One region of the Lysinibacillus sp. FSL K6-0232 genome, then DNA from elsewhere that is predicted to be linked to it. Evidence: predicted binding sites of a transcription regulator. Region 1 holds the regulator's gene; each other region holds the start of a gene.
What was found. Region 1 encodes LexA, which represses DNA repair genes until DNA is damaged. Its sites were predicted from a motif close to CGAACATATGTTCG; they were not measured.
Positions count from the first base shown of each region.

Region 2: the regulator LexA is predicted to act here: its motif matches at 2,988-3,001, upstream of parE (DNA topoisomerase IV subunit B).
Region 3: the regulator LexA is predicted to act here: its motif matches at 1,273-1,286, upstream of uvrB (excinuclease ABC subunit UvrB).
Region 4: the regulator LexA is predicted to act here: its motif matches at 1,436-1,449, upstream of ruvA (Holliday junction branch migration protein RuvA).

Region 1 covers NZ_JBBOYW010000001.1:1,238,860-1,243,415, forward strand. The annotation lists gene MHB42_RS05790 (hypothetical protein) at 1-308, shown strand, start outside; gene MHB42_RS05795 (hypothetical protein) at 305-994, shown strand; gene MHB42_RS05800 (prepilin peptidase) at 1,056-1,808, shown strand; gene MHB42_RS05805 (gamma-glutamyl-gamma-aminobutyrate hydrolase family protein) at 1,843-2,565, shown strand; gene lexA (transcriptional repressor LexA) at 2,827-3,444, opposite strand; gene yneA (cell division suppressor protein YneA) at 3,611-3,925, shown strand; gene MHB42_RS05820 (YneB family resolvase-like protein) at 3,922-4,556, shown strand, end outside.
Region 2 covers NZ_JBBOYW010000001.1:2,097,293-2,101,848, forward strand. The annotation lists gene parC (DNA topoisomerase IV subunit A) at 1-995, opposite strand, end outside; gene parE (DNA topoisomerase IV subunit B) at 992-2,968, opposite strand; gene plsY (glycerol-3-phosphate 1-O-acyltransferase PlsY) at 3,414-4,016, shown strand; gene MHB42_RS10260 (HesB/YadR/YfhF family protein) at 4,039-4,329, shown strand; gene MHB42_RS10265 (spore germination protein) at 4,440-4,556, shown strand, end outside.
Region 3 covers NZ_JBBOYW010000001.1:760,219-764,774, forward strand. The annotation lists one part of gene prfB (peptide chain release factor 2) at 1-35, shown strand, start outside; gene MHB42_RS03505 (competence protein ComK) at 77-586, opposite strand; gene MHB42_RS03510 (IDEAL domain-containing protein) at 813-1,055, shown strand; gene uvrB (excinuclease ABC subunit UvrB) at 1,360-3,339, shown strand; gene uvrA (excinuclease ABC subunit UvrA) at 3,347-4,556, shown strand, end outside.
Region 4 covers NZ_JBBOYW010000001.1:2,694,090-2,698,645, forward strand. The annotation lists gene ruvB (Holliday junction branch migration DNA helicase RuvB) at 1-754, opposite strand, end outside; gene ruvA (Holliday junction branch migration protein RuvA) at 773-1,393, opposite strand; gene MHB42_RS13140 (phosphotransferase) at 1,501-2,298, opposite strand; gene MHB42_RS13145 (LysM peptidoglycan-binding domain-containing protein) at 2,369-3,484, opposite strand; gene MHB42_RS13150 (transcription repressor NadR) at 3,595-4,134, shown strand; gene MHB42_RS13155 (thiol-disulfide oxidoreductase DCC family protein) at 4,278-4,556, opposite strand, start outside.

The DNA of each region.
Region 1 (4,556 bases):
TTATTGATGAAACAAAAATATTATTACCAGCGCAAGCTTATTTGCGTAGCTATGTTTTTGGAGCCAACACAGTCAATATTGAAGTGGATTTTGAAACAATGACAGATATATCAATCTATGTTGAGCGGCTTTTAATGAGCAACTTTTTTACAGATGCACAAATTAATACTGTATCTAACTTTGAGATAGAGCTTGGCGAGCAGAAGGAGCTAACACCTGAGCAAAAATTTAAAGAGGTTCCTCGCTATTCTGTGTCCATTACAGCGACAATTGACTTTATGTATTTAGCTGGAGGACGACGCTCATGAATAAATTAACAAGTAGTAAACATTCAACGATTATTCTGTTAGTTGCTTTAGTAGCTGCTATTTTATTTGCGTTTTACTATTATTTGTTATTACCGAAGTTAGAGGATGTGGCACTGAAGGAAAATAGTGTGACGCAAATACAACAAGAGATTTCTAGTATAAAAGAACAGCTTGCTCAATTGGACAAGGAGCAGGGGCAGCCTACGGTTAATATTTTAACATTAAGACAAAAGCTGCCTGCTACAAGAGCAGTTGAAAAAATTATCCTTGATTTAGCTGAAATTGAGGAAGTGACGGGCACACGTATTGACTCATTAACGGTTCATAATGAGGGTGGAGCTGTTACAGAAGCAGATGTAACTGCCGATCTGAATATGCTGGAGCAAGCCGAAGCAGAAGTAAATGGGGAGCAGAGCGAGGAGCAAACAAATACACCAATTGCCTCTCTTTCGAAGGAATCGCTGCCAGCTAATTTAAAGCTTATTACGTTTATTTTAGAGGTTGATGCACTTGATTCTACTTCTCTTGAAGGCTTCTTACGAGAGATTGAACAACTAGAGCGTGTCATGAAAATAGATACGATTGAGTTTGAATTACCAGGAGAGCAGGAGCAGCTAACACAAGAAGATATTACTTTACAGGCTACGGTTCAAGTGACGACGTTCTATTATGATGGGGAACAATAACGATTATAGACGCACCATACTTCAACTGTATGGGCGTCTATTTGTTTAGGGGGATCACAATTTGACATTGGTTTATACAATTATTTTCTTTGTTTTTGGGCTTGTCTTTGGTTCGTTTTATAATGTCGTTGGCTTACGAATACCAAAAAAGGAATCAATTATCCAGCCACCTTCACATTGCACCAATTGTCATAGGCAATTAACAGCACGTGATTTAGTGCCTGTTTTGTCATATGTATCTTTGGGTGGAAAATGTCGAAGCTGTGGCTATCGAATTTCTTGGCTTTACCCAATGATGGAGCTGCTCACAGGCGTATTCTTTGCCTTTGCTTATTGGCAGCTAGGCTGGGGGCTCGAATTGATTGTCGCATTATTATTTATTTCATTATTGATAATTATCGTTGTATCAGATTTTGCTTATATGCTAATTCCAGATAAGGTGCTGCTATTCTTTTTGCCTTTTCTTCTTATCGGGCGCATATTATCGCCCCTCACACCGTGGTGGGATTGCCTTGTAGGTGCTGTCGTTGGCTTTGGCATATTATATGGTATTGCCGTTGTGTCCAGAGGCGGTATGGGGGGAGGCGATATTAAATTATTCTTTTTAATTGGTCTTGCCCTTGGTACAATAAATGTACTGTTAACACTATTTTTAGCAGCCGTTATTGGTTTAGTTGTCGGGTTAGTAGTATTAGCAAAACGAAAACAAGGAAGAAAAACACCCATTCCATTTGGGCCATCGATTGCATTAGCAGCAATAATTGTTTATTTCTATGGTGACTCGTTTATACATTGGTATTTAGGGTTTTGGTAGTTGTTGAATCTTTCGTAAGTATGGAGGGGATTGGGTGAAGCCAATTATTGGTATTACAGCCTTTGTGGACGATAGTTTATCTTCACAGTTAAATGCTGCTTACAGTAAAAGTATTATTGAAGCAGGAGGTATCCCGCTAATTATTCCCATTGGCGTAGAGCAGGATGTAGCAGAAATATTAGCTCTTACAGATGGTTTATTGCTATCTGGAGGTCATGATATACATCCGTTCCTGTTTGGCGAAGATCCTTCACCAAACATAGGAAAAGTTCATCCCGCAAGAGATGCGGTAGAGGTAGCTTTAATTGAGGAAGCAATTACGCGGAAAATGCCTATTTTCGGTATTTGTCGTGGCTTACAAATATTAAATGTTGCGCTAGGTGGCACATTGTATCAAGATATTGATAGCGACTATGCTGGTACAAAGCTGTTACAGCATGCGCAACAATCAGATCGAATGGTGGCAACGCATTATGTGCAAATTGCGGCTAATAATTTATTAATGGATATAATAGGGCAGGAAAAAATCGCTGTTAATTCATTGCATCATCAGGCTGTAAAGATACTAGCCGATAACTGTCAAGCAGCGGCACTATCAAGTGATGGTATTGTTGAAGCGATGGTGTACAAGGAGCTACCATTTTGTTTAGCTGTGCAGTGGCATCCAGAGGAACTAGCTACTGTAGGAGATCAGCATGCGTTAAAGCTATTCTCAGCATTTATTGAGGCGAGTTTGAAATTTAAGAAACATATGTAGGGTTGTAGGCAAAAGCTATTGAGAAGTTCGCTCTCGCTGGCTTTTGCTTCTTTTATATGCAACCGCAAAGACATACTTAATGCTGGCTTCGATTTATAGTAGCGATACATCATATTGGCTGTAATTTCTTGAATGATTAGTTTGACGCATGGAGCGAATAGCGGTTACTCTCGCAGGAACATTCACCTATAAAAATAAAAAGAGGACATGCTCAGCAAAGAAATGCATAATCCTCAAAAAATTTATGTGTATTTTAAAATATTAATGAACACGGCGATAAAGACCTACAACTTGTCCTAAAATGGAAACTTGATCAACGATAATTGGTTCCATTGTTGAGTTTTCAGGCTGTAAACGGAAATGATTTTTTTCTTTGAAGAAACGCTTGACAGTTGCCTCATCCTCATCTGTCATGGCTACAACAATATCTCCATTATCAGCAGTTGACCTTTGCTTGACAATGACTAAGTCCCCATCTAAAATACCTGCTTCAATCATGGATTCACCCATAATCTCTAACATAAATAATTGATCCTCACTTGTGCCATAGGCATCTGGTAATGGGAAGTATTCTTCGATATTTTCAATCGCTGTAATAGGAGAACCAGCTGTAACTTTCCCGACAAGCGGCACATGAATAACATGTTGCTTTTGAACGGATTCCTCTGGCTCTAAAATTTCAATTGCGCGTGGCTTTGTAGGGTCACGGCGAATAAGACCCTTTTGCTCTAACCGAGCTAAATGACCATGAACCGTTGAGCTTGAAGCAAGTCCAACTGCTTCCCCAATTTCACGTACTGATGGTGGATAACCCTTAGTTCGTACTTCTTCTTTAATGAAAGCTAAAATATCCTCTTGTCTTTTTGAAACTTTTTTCATATTGCTCACCTCTTTTTTCTAATATTATTCTTCTTATTTGTTAGTATAACAGAATACGAACATGTATGCAAACATAGGTTCGAAAAAGTGTTTGACAAAAACGTTTGTTCGTTTTATTATAAGAACATACATTCCGAACAAACATTCTAGAAAAGGGGTAATGACTATGATTTGGTTAAAGAAAAATACGCATATCTCAATTTTAGTAGGAACTTGTTTACTGTTTGCAGCATACCTTTACATTACTGATCCAGGAGATATACGTTACGCAGAAATTCAGGTTGAGCATGGAGATAGCTTATGGTCGTTAGCAGAACAATATCGTGGTAAAATGAGTACAGATGATTGGATTAAGCTTGTAAAAGTAGAAAATGAACTACTAGATATTAAAATTGTAGCTGGTAAATCATTAGTAATACCTGTACTGGATGATCAAGCCAATCGCATCAAAACAATTGAAATTGCGAGAAATGAACAATGAGAAATAATCAACTATCAGCCGTTGTCTATTGTCGTGTGAGCACTGAGAAAGAAACACAAAGCTCCTCTTTAGAGCGTCAGCAGGAAGAACTGCAATGCTATGCAAGGGAGCAGGGCTATGAGGTAAAGGGCGTTTTTCAGGATAAGCATAGTGGCTATGATGTGGAACGAGAAGGCTTGCTTGAAATGCTGGATTTTATTAAAGAAAAGAATATTAATGCTCTTTTTGTACAAGATGAAACACGCTTAGGTCGTGGCAATGCAAGAATGGCGGTGCTACATTTATTGCAAAAATCAGCAACAAATGTGTTTTCTATGCGGGATGCAGGACCTGTTCAGCTAAATGAAATGGATACGATGTTGCTTGAGATTTTAGCGATTGTCGAGGAGTACCAGCGCAGAATTCATAATGCTAAAATTCGTCGTGGTATGCGACGGGCTGTGGAAAATGGCTATCGTCCTGAAAATAACTTATCCAATCGTGGGAATCCATACGGGCAGGAGCGTAAGGAGCTACCAGTCGAAGAAATTATTAATTTGCGTAAGCGTGGATTTACCTTTGAGGAAATTTCAATCACATTGAAGGGATTGGGCTTTGAAGTAAGTAAAGCAACTGTTCATCGCCGATTCCA
Region 2 (4,556 bases), 860 kb from region 1:
ATATTAAAATTGTAAGCAATTTGTAAATCGGTTGTTTTAAATAAATACTGTAAAATGCCTTGCCCTGGCACATCTTTTTTCAGCTCGATGACGATACGTAAGCCTGTACGGTCGGATTCATCGCGAATTTCGGCAATTCCTTCTAGGCGCTTATCGACGCGTTGCTCATCAATTTTTTTCACAAGATTTGCTTTATTGACATCGTATGGCAATTCCGTAATAACAATTTGCTCCTTGCCACCCTTAATCGGCTCCACAACAGCCTGTGCGCGTACAATAATTTTGCCACGACCTGTTTCATAAGCCTTTTTAATGCCTTCAACACCTTGAATAATGCCACCAGTTGGGAAATCAGGTCCCTGAATAACCGTCATTAATTCATCCACTGTAGCAGTTGGCTTGTCTAAGCGCATTAAAACAGCATCTAACACCTCATCTAGTGCATGTGGTGGAATATCTGTGGCATAGCCAGCAGAAATCCCTGTTGAGCCATTGACCAATAAATTTGGGAAGCGTGCAGGTAGCACCGTTGGCTCCATATCCTGATCATCAAAGTTCGGCACAAACTCTACCGTTTTCTTACCGATATCTCGCAGCATTTCCGCCGCAATCGTAGAAAGTCGTGCCTCTGTATAACGCATCGCAGCAGGCGGGTCCCCATCCACTGAGCCATTATTTCCATGCATTTCAATCAGCATATGACGCGCTTTCCAATCCTGACTCATACGTACCATCGCTTCATAGACAGAGCTATCGCCGTGTGGATGGTAATTCCCAATCACATTCCCGACGGTTTTAGCCGATTTACGGAATGGCTTATCATGTGTATTGCCCTCTGTATACATTGCATATAAAATACGGCGCTGTACAGGTTTAAGACCGTCACGTGCATCAGGCAACGCGCGGTCTTGAATAATATATTTACTATAGCGACCAAAACGGTCACCCATTACTTCTTCTAAAGGTAAATCTTGAAACTTTTCCGTACTATTCATGCTTGGCCCTCCTCCTGCTGGATGAATTCATTGTCTAAAATATTGACATCATCCTCCATGCCGAAATCGACATTGGCTTCAATCCATTTACGACGTGGCTCTACTTTATCGCCCATTAATGTTGTGACACGTCTTTCTGCTCGTGCACCATCCTCGATTGTGACACGAATTAATGTACGTGTTTCAGGGTTCATGGTTGTATCCCATAGCTGGTCTGCGTTCATCTCACCAAGCCCTTTGTAGCGCTGTAGTATGTAACCCTTACCCACTTTTTTAATGGCCTTTTGTAAATCGCTTTCTGTCCAAGCATATTCAACCACTTCTTTTTTCCCTGTTCCTTTGGACACTTTATACAATGGTGGTAGTGCAATAAAGACCTTGCCTGCCTCAATAAGTGGGCGCATATAACGATAGAAAAACGTTAATAGCAGCACTTGAATATGAGCCCCATCCGTATCAGCATCGGTCATAATCACAACTTTATTGTACGCTGAATCTTCAACGGAGAAATCTGACCCAACACCTGCGCCAATCGCATGAATAATCGTTGAAATTTCCTCGTTTTTCATAATATCTTGCAGCTTTGCCTTTTCGGTATTAATGACCTTCCCGCGCAATGGTAAAATCGCTTGGAATGTGCGATCACGACCTTGCTTCGCGGAGCCGCCCGCAGAATCGCCCTCGACCAAATACAGCTCGTTTCTAGCAGCGTTGCGTGATTGTGCAGGCGTTAATTTTCCTGATAAAATCGTGCTACCCTTTTTATTTTTCTTGCCATTTCGTGCATCCTCACGCGCTTTTCGAGCCGCCTCACGCACTTGCTGGGCACGAATCGCCTTTCGCACAAGAGATGCCGATAATTCTGCATTTTCCTCCAGCACATATAAAATTTGCTCAGATACAACACTATCTACGGCAGAACGAGCTTCACTTGTACCAAGTTTACCCTTTGTTTGTCCTTCAAATTGCAGTAAATGCTCTGGAATTCGCACAGATACAATGGCTGCTAGACCTTCCCGAATATCCGTTCCTTCTAGGTTTTTATCCTTTTCCTTCAGCAAGCCAATTTTTCTTGCATACTCATTAAATACACGTGTGAGTGCCGCTTTTGCACCTGTTTCATGTGTGCCACCATCACGCGTACGCACATTATTGACAAAGGATAAAATTGTTTCCGAGTAGCCATCGTTATATTGAAAGGCAAATTCTACTTCAATATCATCTTGGATACCTTCTACATATTTTACAGGATGTAGCACATCCTTTTCTTCATTCAAATACGCAACGAAAGCTTCAATGCCGTTCTCATAAAAGAACACATCCTTTTTGCCTTCCTCGCGCTCATCAATTAATTCAATTTTTAAGCCCTTTAATAAAAAGGCTGACTCGCGTAAACGCTCTGCTAATGTATCATAGTTAAATTTCGTCACAGAGAAAATTGTTTCATCTGGCAAAAAACGAACAAGTGTTCCTGTTTGCTTTGTTTGTCCGATGTCTTCAAGCGTTGTCACAGGATGTCCACCATTTTCAAAACGCTGACGATAGATTTTCCCGTCACGATGAATCGTTACCTCTAAAAACGTTGATAGCGCATTCACAACAGAAGAGCCTACACCATGCAAGCCGCCGCTTGTTTTATAGCCGCCTTGCCCAAATTTTCCGCCAGCATGTAACACAGTAAAAATAATTTCAGGCGTTGGCTTTCCCATTTTATGCATCCCTGTCGGCATCCCACGCCCAAAGTCACGCACACTTACACTTTGATCATTGTGAATCGTGACAATAATATGAGCCCCAAAGCCAGCCAGCGCTTCATCCACCGCATTATCTACAATTTCATACACAAGGTGGTGAAGTCCACGGCCATCCGTTGAACCGATATACATGCCAGGTCGTTTGCGTACCGCTTCTAATCCTTCTAATACTTGTATGGCGTCATCATTATAGACGCTCGGTGACTGTTTATTCGTCAAAAAATTCCCCTCCAAAAAACAAACGCATGTTCTATTACTATTCTCATCCTAATCAATCATAGCATTTCCTGTCAAGCACTAGCGACAAGTCGTTGTTATTTTACTTTGTATATAGTAAACATCTGCAACACTTGCTTAAAATTGGGATTTCAACAACACAGCTAGCTACTTATCGTCCGTATCATTTGACGAACCCTTTCATATTTAGTTGCAAACATTTGAACGGACAAACTAGCGTCAGACTTCTATTCTATCAAAGGAATGATCGATTGACAAAATGACCATTATCCCTATATTTACCCAATTACTCTCTAGTAGTTGGATTATCTATTGAATTCAAGGCTTGCTACGAATTCTCCTTCCGAACATTGTAGATTCGCAAGAAAAAGTGTAAAATACTTGTGACAAACTATTCGTTATCAAGTGAAGGAAAGGAATCCACCTTATGATCAATGGACTTATTATTTTATGCGCTTATCTAATCGGCTCTATACCTTCTGGATTATGGATAGGCAAACTTTTTTATCATACAGATATTCGTGAGCATGGCAGTGGGAACCTAGGTGCAACCAATACCTTTCGCATCTTAGGGAAAAAGGCAGGCATTGTTGTAACAATCATGGATGTTTTAAAGGGGACAGCTGCTGTTTTATTAGTGGCATTGCCTTTTTTTGCAGATAGCTCCATCCATCCATTAATGCTTGGCTTGGTTGCGGTAATTGGTCATATGTTCCCTATCTTTGCCAATTTCCGTGGCGGCAAAGCAGTGGCAACATCAGCAGGGGTATTGCTTGGTTACTCATGGCCGCTCTTCGTTCTGCTCTTTATTACATTTATTGTGACATTAAAAATCACAAAAATCGTTAGCTTAACATCTATGATAGCCGCATTAGTAGCACTTATTTATGCAATCGTTTATTATTTTGTTACAGGCGATTATGCATTAGGTATCCTAGTAGCCTTTTTATTTACCTTTATTATTTACCGTCACCGTGCTAATATTGCCCGTATTAAAAATGGCACGGAGCCAAAGGTCAAATGGCTTTAGGAAAAGAGAGGAGCATATACGTATGAACATTGCATTAACAGATCAGGCATTACAATGGTTTAAACAGGAGATGGAAGTGGAGCCTGGCGATACGATTCGCTTTTATGCTCGCTATGGTGGCTCTAGCCCATTTCATGAAGGCTTTTCACTTGGGATGACACGTGAAGAACCGATTGCCATTGGTGTGCAAACCGTGGTTGATGATGTAACCTATTACATCGAAGAAAAAGATTTATGGTTCTTTAACGAGCATAGTTTATATGTAGATGTTGATACAAGTAACGATGAATTACAATACGACTATCGTACATAAGCAGTATATCGCTAAGATATATTGCTTTTTTTAATGTCTACTATCGTTTATCTCCCGCTAAAATTGTCTATTCTATAAATAATGACTGTCCTAGTTGAGGAGGAACACGCATGACGATCTCTCACAATACCGATACCTCCCCATTATATACATCACTATCTAAAAATCTGCAAACAATTAAGCATGCACTCGGTCATAGTAATGACCTTATGATACGTGAAATAATC
Region 3 (4,556 bases), 480 kb from region 1:
TCATTAATGCTTATTTACGTTCAAAGATTAACTAATATGTATTCCCCCAAGAGAGAGTCTTGGGGGATTTTTTATGTTAAAAGGGTGGGGAATATGGTGCATCCTGACTAAGCTGTTTTCGTTCATTCATATAATGCTTGTATAACATGGATGCATTGACAAATTGTTTGCTAATGGAAGCATATTGAATAGGAAGCTCAATCTGTATATCGTTTTTGAGTGTCACAATACAGCCAGCTTTACTAGGGGTAATATTAGTAATGGCATGAAGACCAATCCATATATTATGGATGGAGTTTGGTGAATAGGTTGGTAGAAAAATACATGGATAGCCGTAATCAAAGGCAACAGCAATCGGTAGCTTATGTTGATTGCCAAAAAAGCGCTTGGCTGATTGTTTTGCAGCTTCATAGGTTGTGCCTAATGAAATACAAGATTTTCGAAGGACATGTAATGGCTTACGTGTCACGATCAGCTCATTATGTTTATCAATTACATGTGTGAAAATTTTAGAGTTGTGTTGAATTGGTTGTAGCACATACGTATTGAAGGATACTAAATAGCGATTTACATAATTTTGTGCCATATGAAAAATGCCTCCTTTTTCTATTGATAGCTGTAGTATAGGTAATAAAATAAATTCTAGAAAATATCAATAAAGATGAGAATTGCTTAAGAAATAGCGAAATTGCTTAGAGAATTTGCTACAAATAGCGCGAGATTAATAGTCAATCCAAGTTATTTTCGAGTCTTAAGCATTGCATTTTTATTTCAATTTTCATATAATTTAGAAAAGGATCGAGGTGAGATCGTTGGATAAATATTATTCGTACACAGATTTTCTAAAAGCCGTTGGTCAGTCGAAAAAAGTTGATGAGGCAGAGAAATTATTAAACGAGATTTATTTAGATTTATTTTTAAATCGTATCCAGCGTATGCATCGTCAAGAGCAGCTCATGGTTCTAATCGATAGAGCACTCGATGAAAAAGATGAAAACGCATTTTATCGCTACGCAGCCGAACTAAATTCTTTGCAGCAAACAGAGGATGAATAATAAGATTGCCCCGTTCTCCATGAATAGTGGAGAGCGGGATTTTTTTGTTTAACCGTTAAGGGCATTCGCTCAAAAATGATAGAGAACTGCTCAAAAGTAGTGTCACCTGCTTAAAATAGAAGCTTGAAAGTTAGCGGAAACGGCTATGATAAGAGTAAAAGACTTCATTGGTTTCGCAGTTATTATGTATAAATTTTAGGGGTAGAAAAAAGTTTTACAAACATTCGTTCGTTAAATGTTCGAAATTTTACGAGTGCTATGCTAAAATATATGTACAAATTGGAAGGAAAGGACGGGGACATGTGTGCAAACATTTGATTTACAAGCGCCATATCAGCCTAGCGGAGATCAACCACAGGCAATTGCTGAATTAGTGGAGGGTGTAAAGGCAGGTAAGCGTCATCAAACATTACTTGGTGCGACAGGTACTGGTAAAACATTTACAATTTCGAATGTTATTCAACAAGTAAAAAAACCAACGCTTATTATGGCACATAATAAAACACTCGCAGGCCAGCTATATAGCGAGTTTAAAGAATTCTTCCCAAATAACGCCGTTGAATATTTTGTCAGCTATTATGATTACTATCAACCAGAAGCCTATGTACCACAGACAGATACCTATATAGAAAAAGACTCTAGCATTAATGATGAAATTGATAAGCTGCGTCACTCTGCAACTTCAGCATTATTTGAGCGTGAGGATGTCATTATTATTGCATCTGTGTCCTGCATTTATGGTTTAGGTTCACCAGAGGAATATCGCGAAATGGTGGTATCGATTCGCACAGGTATGGAAATTGAACGTAATCAGCTATTGCGTAAGCTCGTTGATGTGCAATATGAGCGTAATGATGTAAGTTTTACACGCGGAACATTTCGGGTACGGGGAGATGTAGTGGAAATATTCCCAGCATCGCGTGATGAGCATTGTATCCGTGTAGAATTTTTCGGAGATGAAATTGATCGTATTCGTGAGGTAGATGCCTTAACAGGAGAAATTTTATCAGATCGAGATCATGTGGCAATTTTCCCAGCATCCCACTTCGTAACGCGAGAGGAAAAAATGCGAAAAGCGATTGAAAACATTGAAAAAGAGCTAGAGGAACGTTTGGCACTATTGCGGGCTGAAGATAAATTGCTAGAGGCACAGCGTTTAGAGCAGCGTACACGTTATGATTTAGAGATGATGCGTGAAATGGGCTTTTGCTCAGGTATTGAGAACTATTCTCGTCATTTAACATTGCGTGAAGCAGGTGCAACACCCTATACATTGTTAGATTATTTCCCTGATGATTTTTTACTTGTTGTGGATGAAAGCCATGTAACACTTCCTCAAGTACGAGGCATGTACAACGGTGACCAAGCACGTAAAGGTGTTTTAGTAGAGCATGGCTTCCGTCTGCCATCAGCGCTTGATAATCGACCATTGCGCTTTGAGGAGTATGAAAGTCGTGTGCATCAGGCTATTTATGTTTCTGCAACACCTGGTCCATATGAGCTAGAGCATACACCAGAAATGGTGGAGCAAATTATTCGTCCTACTGGATTGTTGGACCCATTAATCGATGTGCGTCCTATCGAAGGGCAAATAGATGATTTAATTGATGAGATTCATGAGCGAATTGCACGTAATGAACGTGTGCTTGTGACAACATTAACAAAGAAAATGTCAGAGGATTTAACAGCCTACTTAAAGGAAATGGGCTTAAAGGTTGAGTATTTACATTCAGAGATTAAAACACTTGAACGGATAGAGATTATTCGTGAGCTGCGTAAAGGAACATATGATGTATTAATCGGTATTAATTTATTGCGTGAGGGGCTTGATATTCCTGAAGTATCCCTTGTAGCGATTTTAGATGCGGATAAAGAAGGATTTTTACGCTCGGAGCGCTCATTAATTCAAACAATTGGACGTGCAGCGCGTAATGCAAATGGTCATGTGATTATGTATGCAGACAATGTAACAGATTCAATGAAAAAAGCAATTGATGAAACAAAACGTCGTCGTACATTGCAGATGGCTTATAACGAGGAGCATGGCATTACGCCTCAAACAATTATCAAGAAAATTCCAGATGTTATTCGTGCAACACAGGTAGCAGAGGAAGAGGAATCCTACGTCACAAAGGCTACGAAGGGCAAAAAGCTGACAAAGGCAGAAAGAGAACAGCTCTTGGCTTCCCTGGAAGTCGAAATGAAGGAGGCAGCAAAAGCGCTTGATTTCGAGCGTGCGGCCGAGCTGCGAGATACAATATTTGAATTGAAGGTAGAAGGGTGAATGACTTGTGAAAAATACTGAAATCATCGTGCAAGGTGCACGTGCTCATAATTTAAAAAATATCGATGTTACAATTCCACGTGACCAATTAGTTGTGTTAACAGGTTTATCAGGCTCAGGAAAATCTTCTTTAGCATTTGATACGATTTATGCGGAGGGGCAACGGCGCTATGTCGAGTCCCTTTCCGCCTATGCTCGTCAATTTCTAGGACAAATGGATAAGCCAGATGTCGATGCAATTGAGGGATTATCGCCTGCTATTTCGATTGACCAAAAAACAACGAGCCGTAACCCGCGCTCTACTGTAGGGACTGTAACAGAAATCTATGACTATTTGCGTTTACTTTATGCACGTATTGGCAAACCGATTTGCCCAAATCATGGGATCGAAATTACTTCTCAAACAATTGAGCAAATGGTAGATCGCTTATTATTCTATCCAGAAAGAACAAAAATGCAGCTACTTGCGCCAATGGTATCTGGGCGTAAAGGAGCACATGTAAAGCTGCTGGAGGATTTAAAAAAGCAGGGCTTTGTTCGTGTGCGTATAGATGGTGAATTACGTGATTTAGACGATGAAATTGAGCTGGATAAAAATAAAAAACATTCCATTGGGGTAGTGGTAGACCGTGTTGTGATGAAAGAAGGGATTGCTGCACGTTTAAGCGATTCATTAGAAACGGCATTACGTTTGGCAGATGGGCGTGTTCTTGTCGATGTGATGGAGCATGAGGAGCTGCTCTTTAGTGAACACCATGCTTGTCCATTATGTGGCTTTTCTATTGGAGAGCTAGAGCCACGTATGTTTTCATTTAATAGTCCATTTGGTGCTTGTCCGAGCTGTGATGGCTTAGGCTCCACACAAGAGGTCGATTTGGAGTTAGTAGTACCTGATTGGAATCGATCATTATTAGAGCATGCAATTGCACCATGGGAACCAACAAGCTCGCAATATTATCCACAGCTATTAAAGGCTGTATGTGACCACTATGATATTCCAATGGACGTGCCTGTAAAAGATATACCAAAGGACAAGATGGATAAAATTTTATATGGCTCTGGGAAAGACAAAATACACTTCCATTATGAAAATGAGTTTGGCAATGTCCGAGATCAGATGATTGAATTTGAAGGTGTTGTGCGTAATGTGGAGCGTCGTTTTAAAGAAACAACATCAGACTATGTACGTGAGCAAATGGAAAAGTATATGGCACAGC
Region 4 (4,556 bases), 1.5 Mb from region 1:
ATAGCTCTAATGCCTGCTTCGCAAGACCCTCCGTTATCATACCATCTCCAAGCACTTGTGCATAATCCCGCACTCGCTTTAATAAACGATTAGCAATGCGCGGTGTCCCACGTGAACGTCTTGCCATTTCCATTGCCGCTACTGCTTCAATCTCCACATCAAATAAATGGGCACTGCGTACAACAATTTCAGCCAATGAACGATCATCATAATATTCCAAGCGTAGCAATACACCAAAGCGATCCCGTAAAGGAGCTGATAAAGCACCAGCTCTTGTTGTCGCACCTACAAGTGTAAAGGGAGGTAAATCAAGGCGAACGGAACGTGCTTCAGGCCCTTTCCCAACAACAATATCTAAACAGAAGTCTTCCATTGCTGGATATAAAACTTCCTCAATAGCACGGGGAAGTCGATGAATTTCATCAATAAATAGGACGTCCCCAGGCTCTAATGAGCTTAAAATAGCTGCTAAATCTCCGGGACGCTCAATCGCAGGACCACTTGTCATACGTACATTGACATTCATCTCATTCGCAATAACGGCGGCTAAGGTTGTTTTACCAAGCCCTGGAGGTCCATATAGCAGCACATGGTCTAAACTTTCCTGACGAAGCTTTGCGGCTTCAATAAATATTTGCAAATTTTCCTTTACTTTATGCTGTCCAATATATTGTGACAGCCTTTGGGGACGTAATGATAATTCAAACTGCTCATCATAGCTTCCTGCCTCACCAGCCATTATCCGTTCAGACATGCACCTCCCCTCCTTTCCTTACTTTAATTTTAATAGCAGTTGCAATGCTTGCTTCATATACGCATCTGTTGTTTCTAGCTTGTCATTATCTTCAAGCTGCGGACGAATTTTTTCAAGCTCTTTTTCAGAATATCCAAGTGCCAGTAATGCCAGTATTGCTTCCTCTAGCTCATGCTTATTTGGATGAACGCCAAATAGTGGTAGCTCTTCTTCTGTACTTGGTAGCTCTATTGTTTCCAATAAAGCACCTAGCTTGCCTTTTAAATCGAGGATCATTTGGCGCGCTGTTTTTTTCCCGACGCCCGGGAACTTCACTAAAAATGTTTCATCCTCACGCTCAATTGCACTAATTACCTGCTGTGGATTGCCAGTAGCTAAAATAGCTAGCGCCCCTTTTGGCCCTATACCTGACACTAAAATCAGCTTACGGAATAGTTCACGCTGGTCTAAGTTTGGAAAACCATATAATATTTGTGCATCCTCACGTACATGCAAATGGACATATATTTGTTGCTCAAGTGCTGATAGTCGAAAGGCAAATGGATTAGGTGTATTAAGCTGCCAGCCAATGCCCTGCTGTTCAAGTACAATATATTCAGGTGTAATACGGGTAATTTGTCCTTTTAAATAATCATACATTTAAAATCCCTCACAATCATCGTCTTCGATTATAGCATATAGCGAACGAATGCTCGACAAAAAGCCAAAAGTGAGATTCACAGACAAAAATGACCGCCAAATGACGGTCATTTCTTCACAAATCTATCAATATCGTACCACAATTTTGGCCAATAAGTGAGAGCGCGTTTTGTAAATGGCACTAAATAATCTAAAAATACTAGCTGCTGCTCGAGTGGTAAATCCACAGCAAACAGCCATTCACGTAATAACTCATTTGGATATTTCAAACGATGAAGCTTTCTTTTATCCAGCCGTTTCAGCTCTGGTAACTCTGCAAATATCTTACCAAGATCGTAATCCACAGCTGGCAATACACGATGCAGCCATAAAATATATTCATCATCTGCTTCTCCAAGGTGCGCTAAATCAAAATCAATTAAGCGTAATTGTCCATCAGAGCACCATAAAAAATTATGATGAACAACATCTCCATGTAAAAGCGTGATGTCTTTTTCAGGTGCATCCTCCATCGCTATCAACTGTAGCGACTTATCACTATAATGTAAAATTTGATCGATTTCTTCTCTTGTTAAAAATGCCCTAAATTCATTGCGTCTGCTTTTAAAACGCATATAGCGCATTTGCCATTTTAAAAGCTGTGAGTAGGTATGCAAGCCTGGCACTCGCTGCCAAGCAATTTTTTTATGTGTGTCATGTAAAGTGATTAAGAGCTTAAGAGCTTCCTTGCGATCTTTTTTATAGGTAAAGTTTGCACCATGGCTTCCTTCTTGCCATGCTTGCACAATTAACTGTTCATCATCACTTTGTACAATTGGTAAAACGAGGGAAGGCTCCATACAGCCTAGCTGACGATGGATAGCCCTCACCTTCTCCGCAATTTCTACTTGCTTCGCCCGCTTCACAAAATAAGTATTCGATTGATATTTATATTTCCAAATATTTGGCTTTACTTCTTCAACAATATACGCTTTTTCACCATCGATAAGGCGTCATCCCGCCTGGGAAATAATGCGGTGGCATCCAAGGACCACCTGACGGGCATGGAGGCGGTGGACAGTGACAAGGGTCCATATACCAAGTAGGCATCATCATTGGTTGCGGTTGTGTACCACATCCGCAGGATTGACCCATATTCATATCAGGCATCATCATTGGCGGTGGTTGCGTACCACATCCACAAGACTGACCCATATTCATATCAGGCATCATCATTGGTTGCGGTTGTGTACCACATCCACAGGATTGACCCATATTCATATCAAATTGTGGCTGCATCTGTGTATCATGTTTTGGGAAAAACGGTGTAGATTCTAAGAAATCATCTATCCCCCCGATCTTTTGCTTTGGCATATCACAAGGCATTGGCTGCTGTGGCATCATATACGGCTCGACTTGTGGCTGCATTGGCATTTGCCACCACATTTGATGATAAACAGGCTGATGGCAGCTCGGACAATATGGAACAGCAGGCATTTGTGGCATCATTTGCACTGGTGGCGGTGGCGCTGGTTGAGGCTGTGGCTTCGGTGGTGGCGGTTCTGGCTTTGGTTTAGCGACAGGTGGTGGTACTGGTGCTGGTTTCGGCGGTGGCTGTATTTGTACTGGCGGTGTAACATTTTGCTCAACTTGCGGCATCACCACTTGCTGATGCCAATTCATTTCCACAGGCTGCGGCACCCACATTGGCTGTTGTGGCATTTGCATCGGCATTGGTATCGGTATTGGTATCATACGTGGCTCCGGCATCGGCATTGGAGCTGGTGGTGGCGGCACAATGGGCGGCGGTGGTGGCGTTGGCTTCTGTACCTCTTTTTTAGGTGCTTCCTTCGTAATAGGAGCCTCCTTTGGTACCTGTGTTTCCTTCTTCGGCATCTCCTTAGGTGAATGGCGCTGCGACTCTTTATTTATTTTTTCAGGCAAAATAATTTCCATACCTGGAACAATATAATCTGGGTTGGCAAGATGGACATTGAGCCGCTTCAAATCTTCAAACGAAATGCCGTACTCTTTCGCAATCTTCCACAATGTATCTCCCTTTTGAACAATATGAATACGCAATTTTTTCCTCCCTTCCTCTCTACGTATCATATGTTCAATGTTGCATTTGGATACAAAAATTTCAGCAAGTTCGAAATGCTTCATGGTACACTATTTCATAGGGAATGCGATTTCCTGTATTATAGGCAGAGGTGAGCAATGTGAAAAAAATGTTAGGCGAAGAACGCCGACTGCAATTACTAGCACAATTAAAAAAAAGTAAAGCACCTATTACAGGAACAGACCTAGCTAAATTTGCAAATGTTTCTAGACAGGTTATTGTCAATGATATGACATTATTAAAAGCTAGGAATGAGCCAATTATTGCCACAAGCCAAGGCTATCTTTATATGCAGCAGGAACAATTTCAACATACGGTTGAGCGTACATTCGCATGTTCGCATACTTCTGAACAAACAGAGGATGAATTACTGACGATTGTCGATTGTGGAGGAACCGTTAAAAATGTGACTGTTGAACATCCTATCTATGGTGAGCTAACAGCCTCCATTATGGTAGCAAATCGCCATGAGGTAAAACAATTTATTGAGCGTGTTAATGAAACACAGGCAAATTATTTATCTGCTCTTACGGGGGGCATTCATTTGCATGTAATTGCTGCACCATCTGTAGAGGTATTAGCATTAATTGAACAAGCTTTACAGCAAAAAGGCTATTTAGTAACAGAAAACACAGTATGACTTGATGCTCATACTGTGTTTATTCGTAAATGCGGGTATTTCACTTCTCTTCGTGGATATTACTCCTGTAAGCGCGAGTATTTCGTTCCCCTTCGTGGGTATTACTCTCATAAGCACGGGTATTTCGCTTTTCCCCGCGGGTATCAGGAAAGAAATCGTTGTCGCTGTGCAGGTGTAGGTAATAAACATGCTTGCTTTTGCCCAAATAAACGATAGCGATGCTTTGCAAACCGTCTATACAGCGCATCGCGAATTCGTTGTGGTATCGGCATAAACAAATAATACAGTGGCCATACTTTATCTAATTTTTTGCCTATTTTTAAAGCCGCTGTAGATTCCATATAAACATTACCATCTTCAATCAGGACAACACTATCTATATTGTTAGGTATATGAAATTGTTCAAGAAGTGTTTGGCCGAC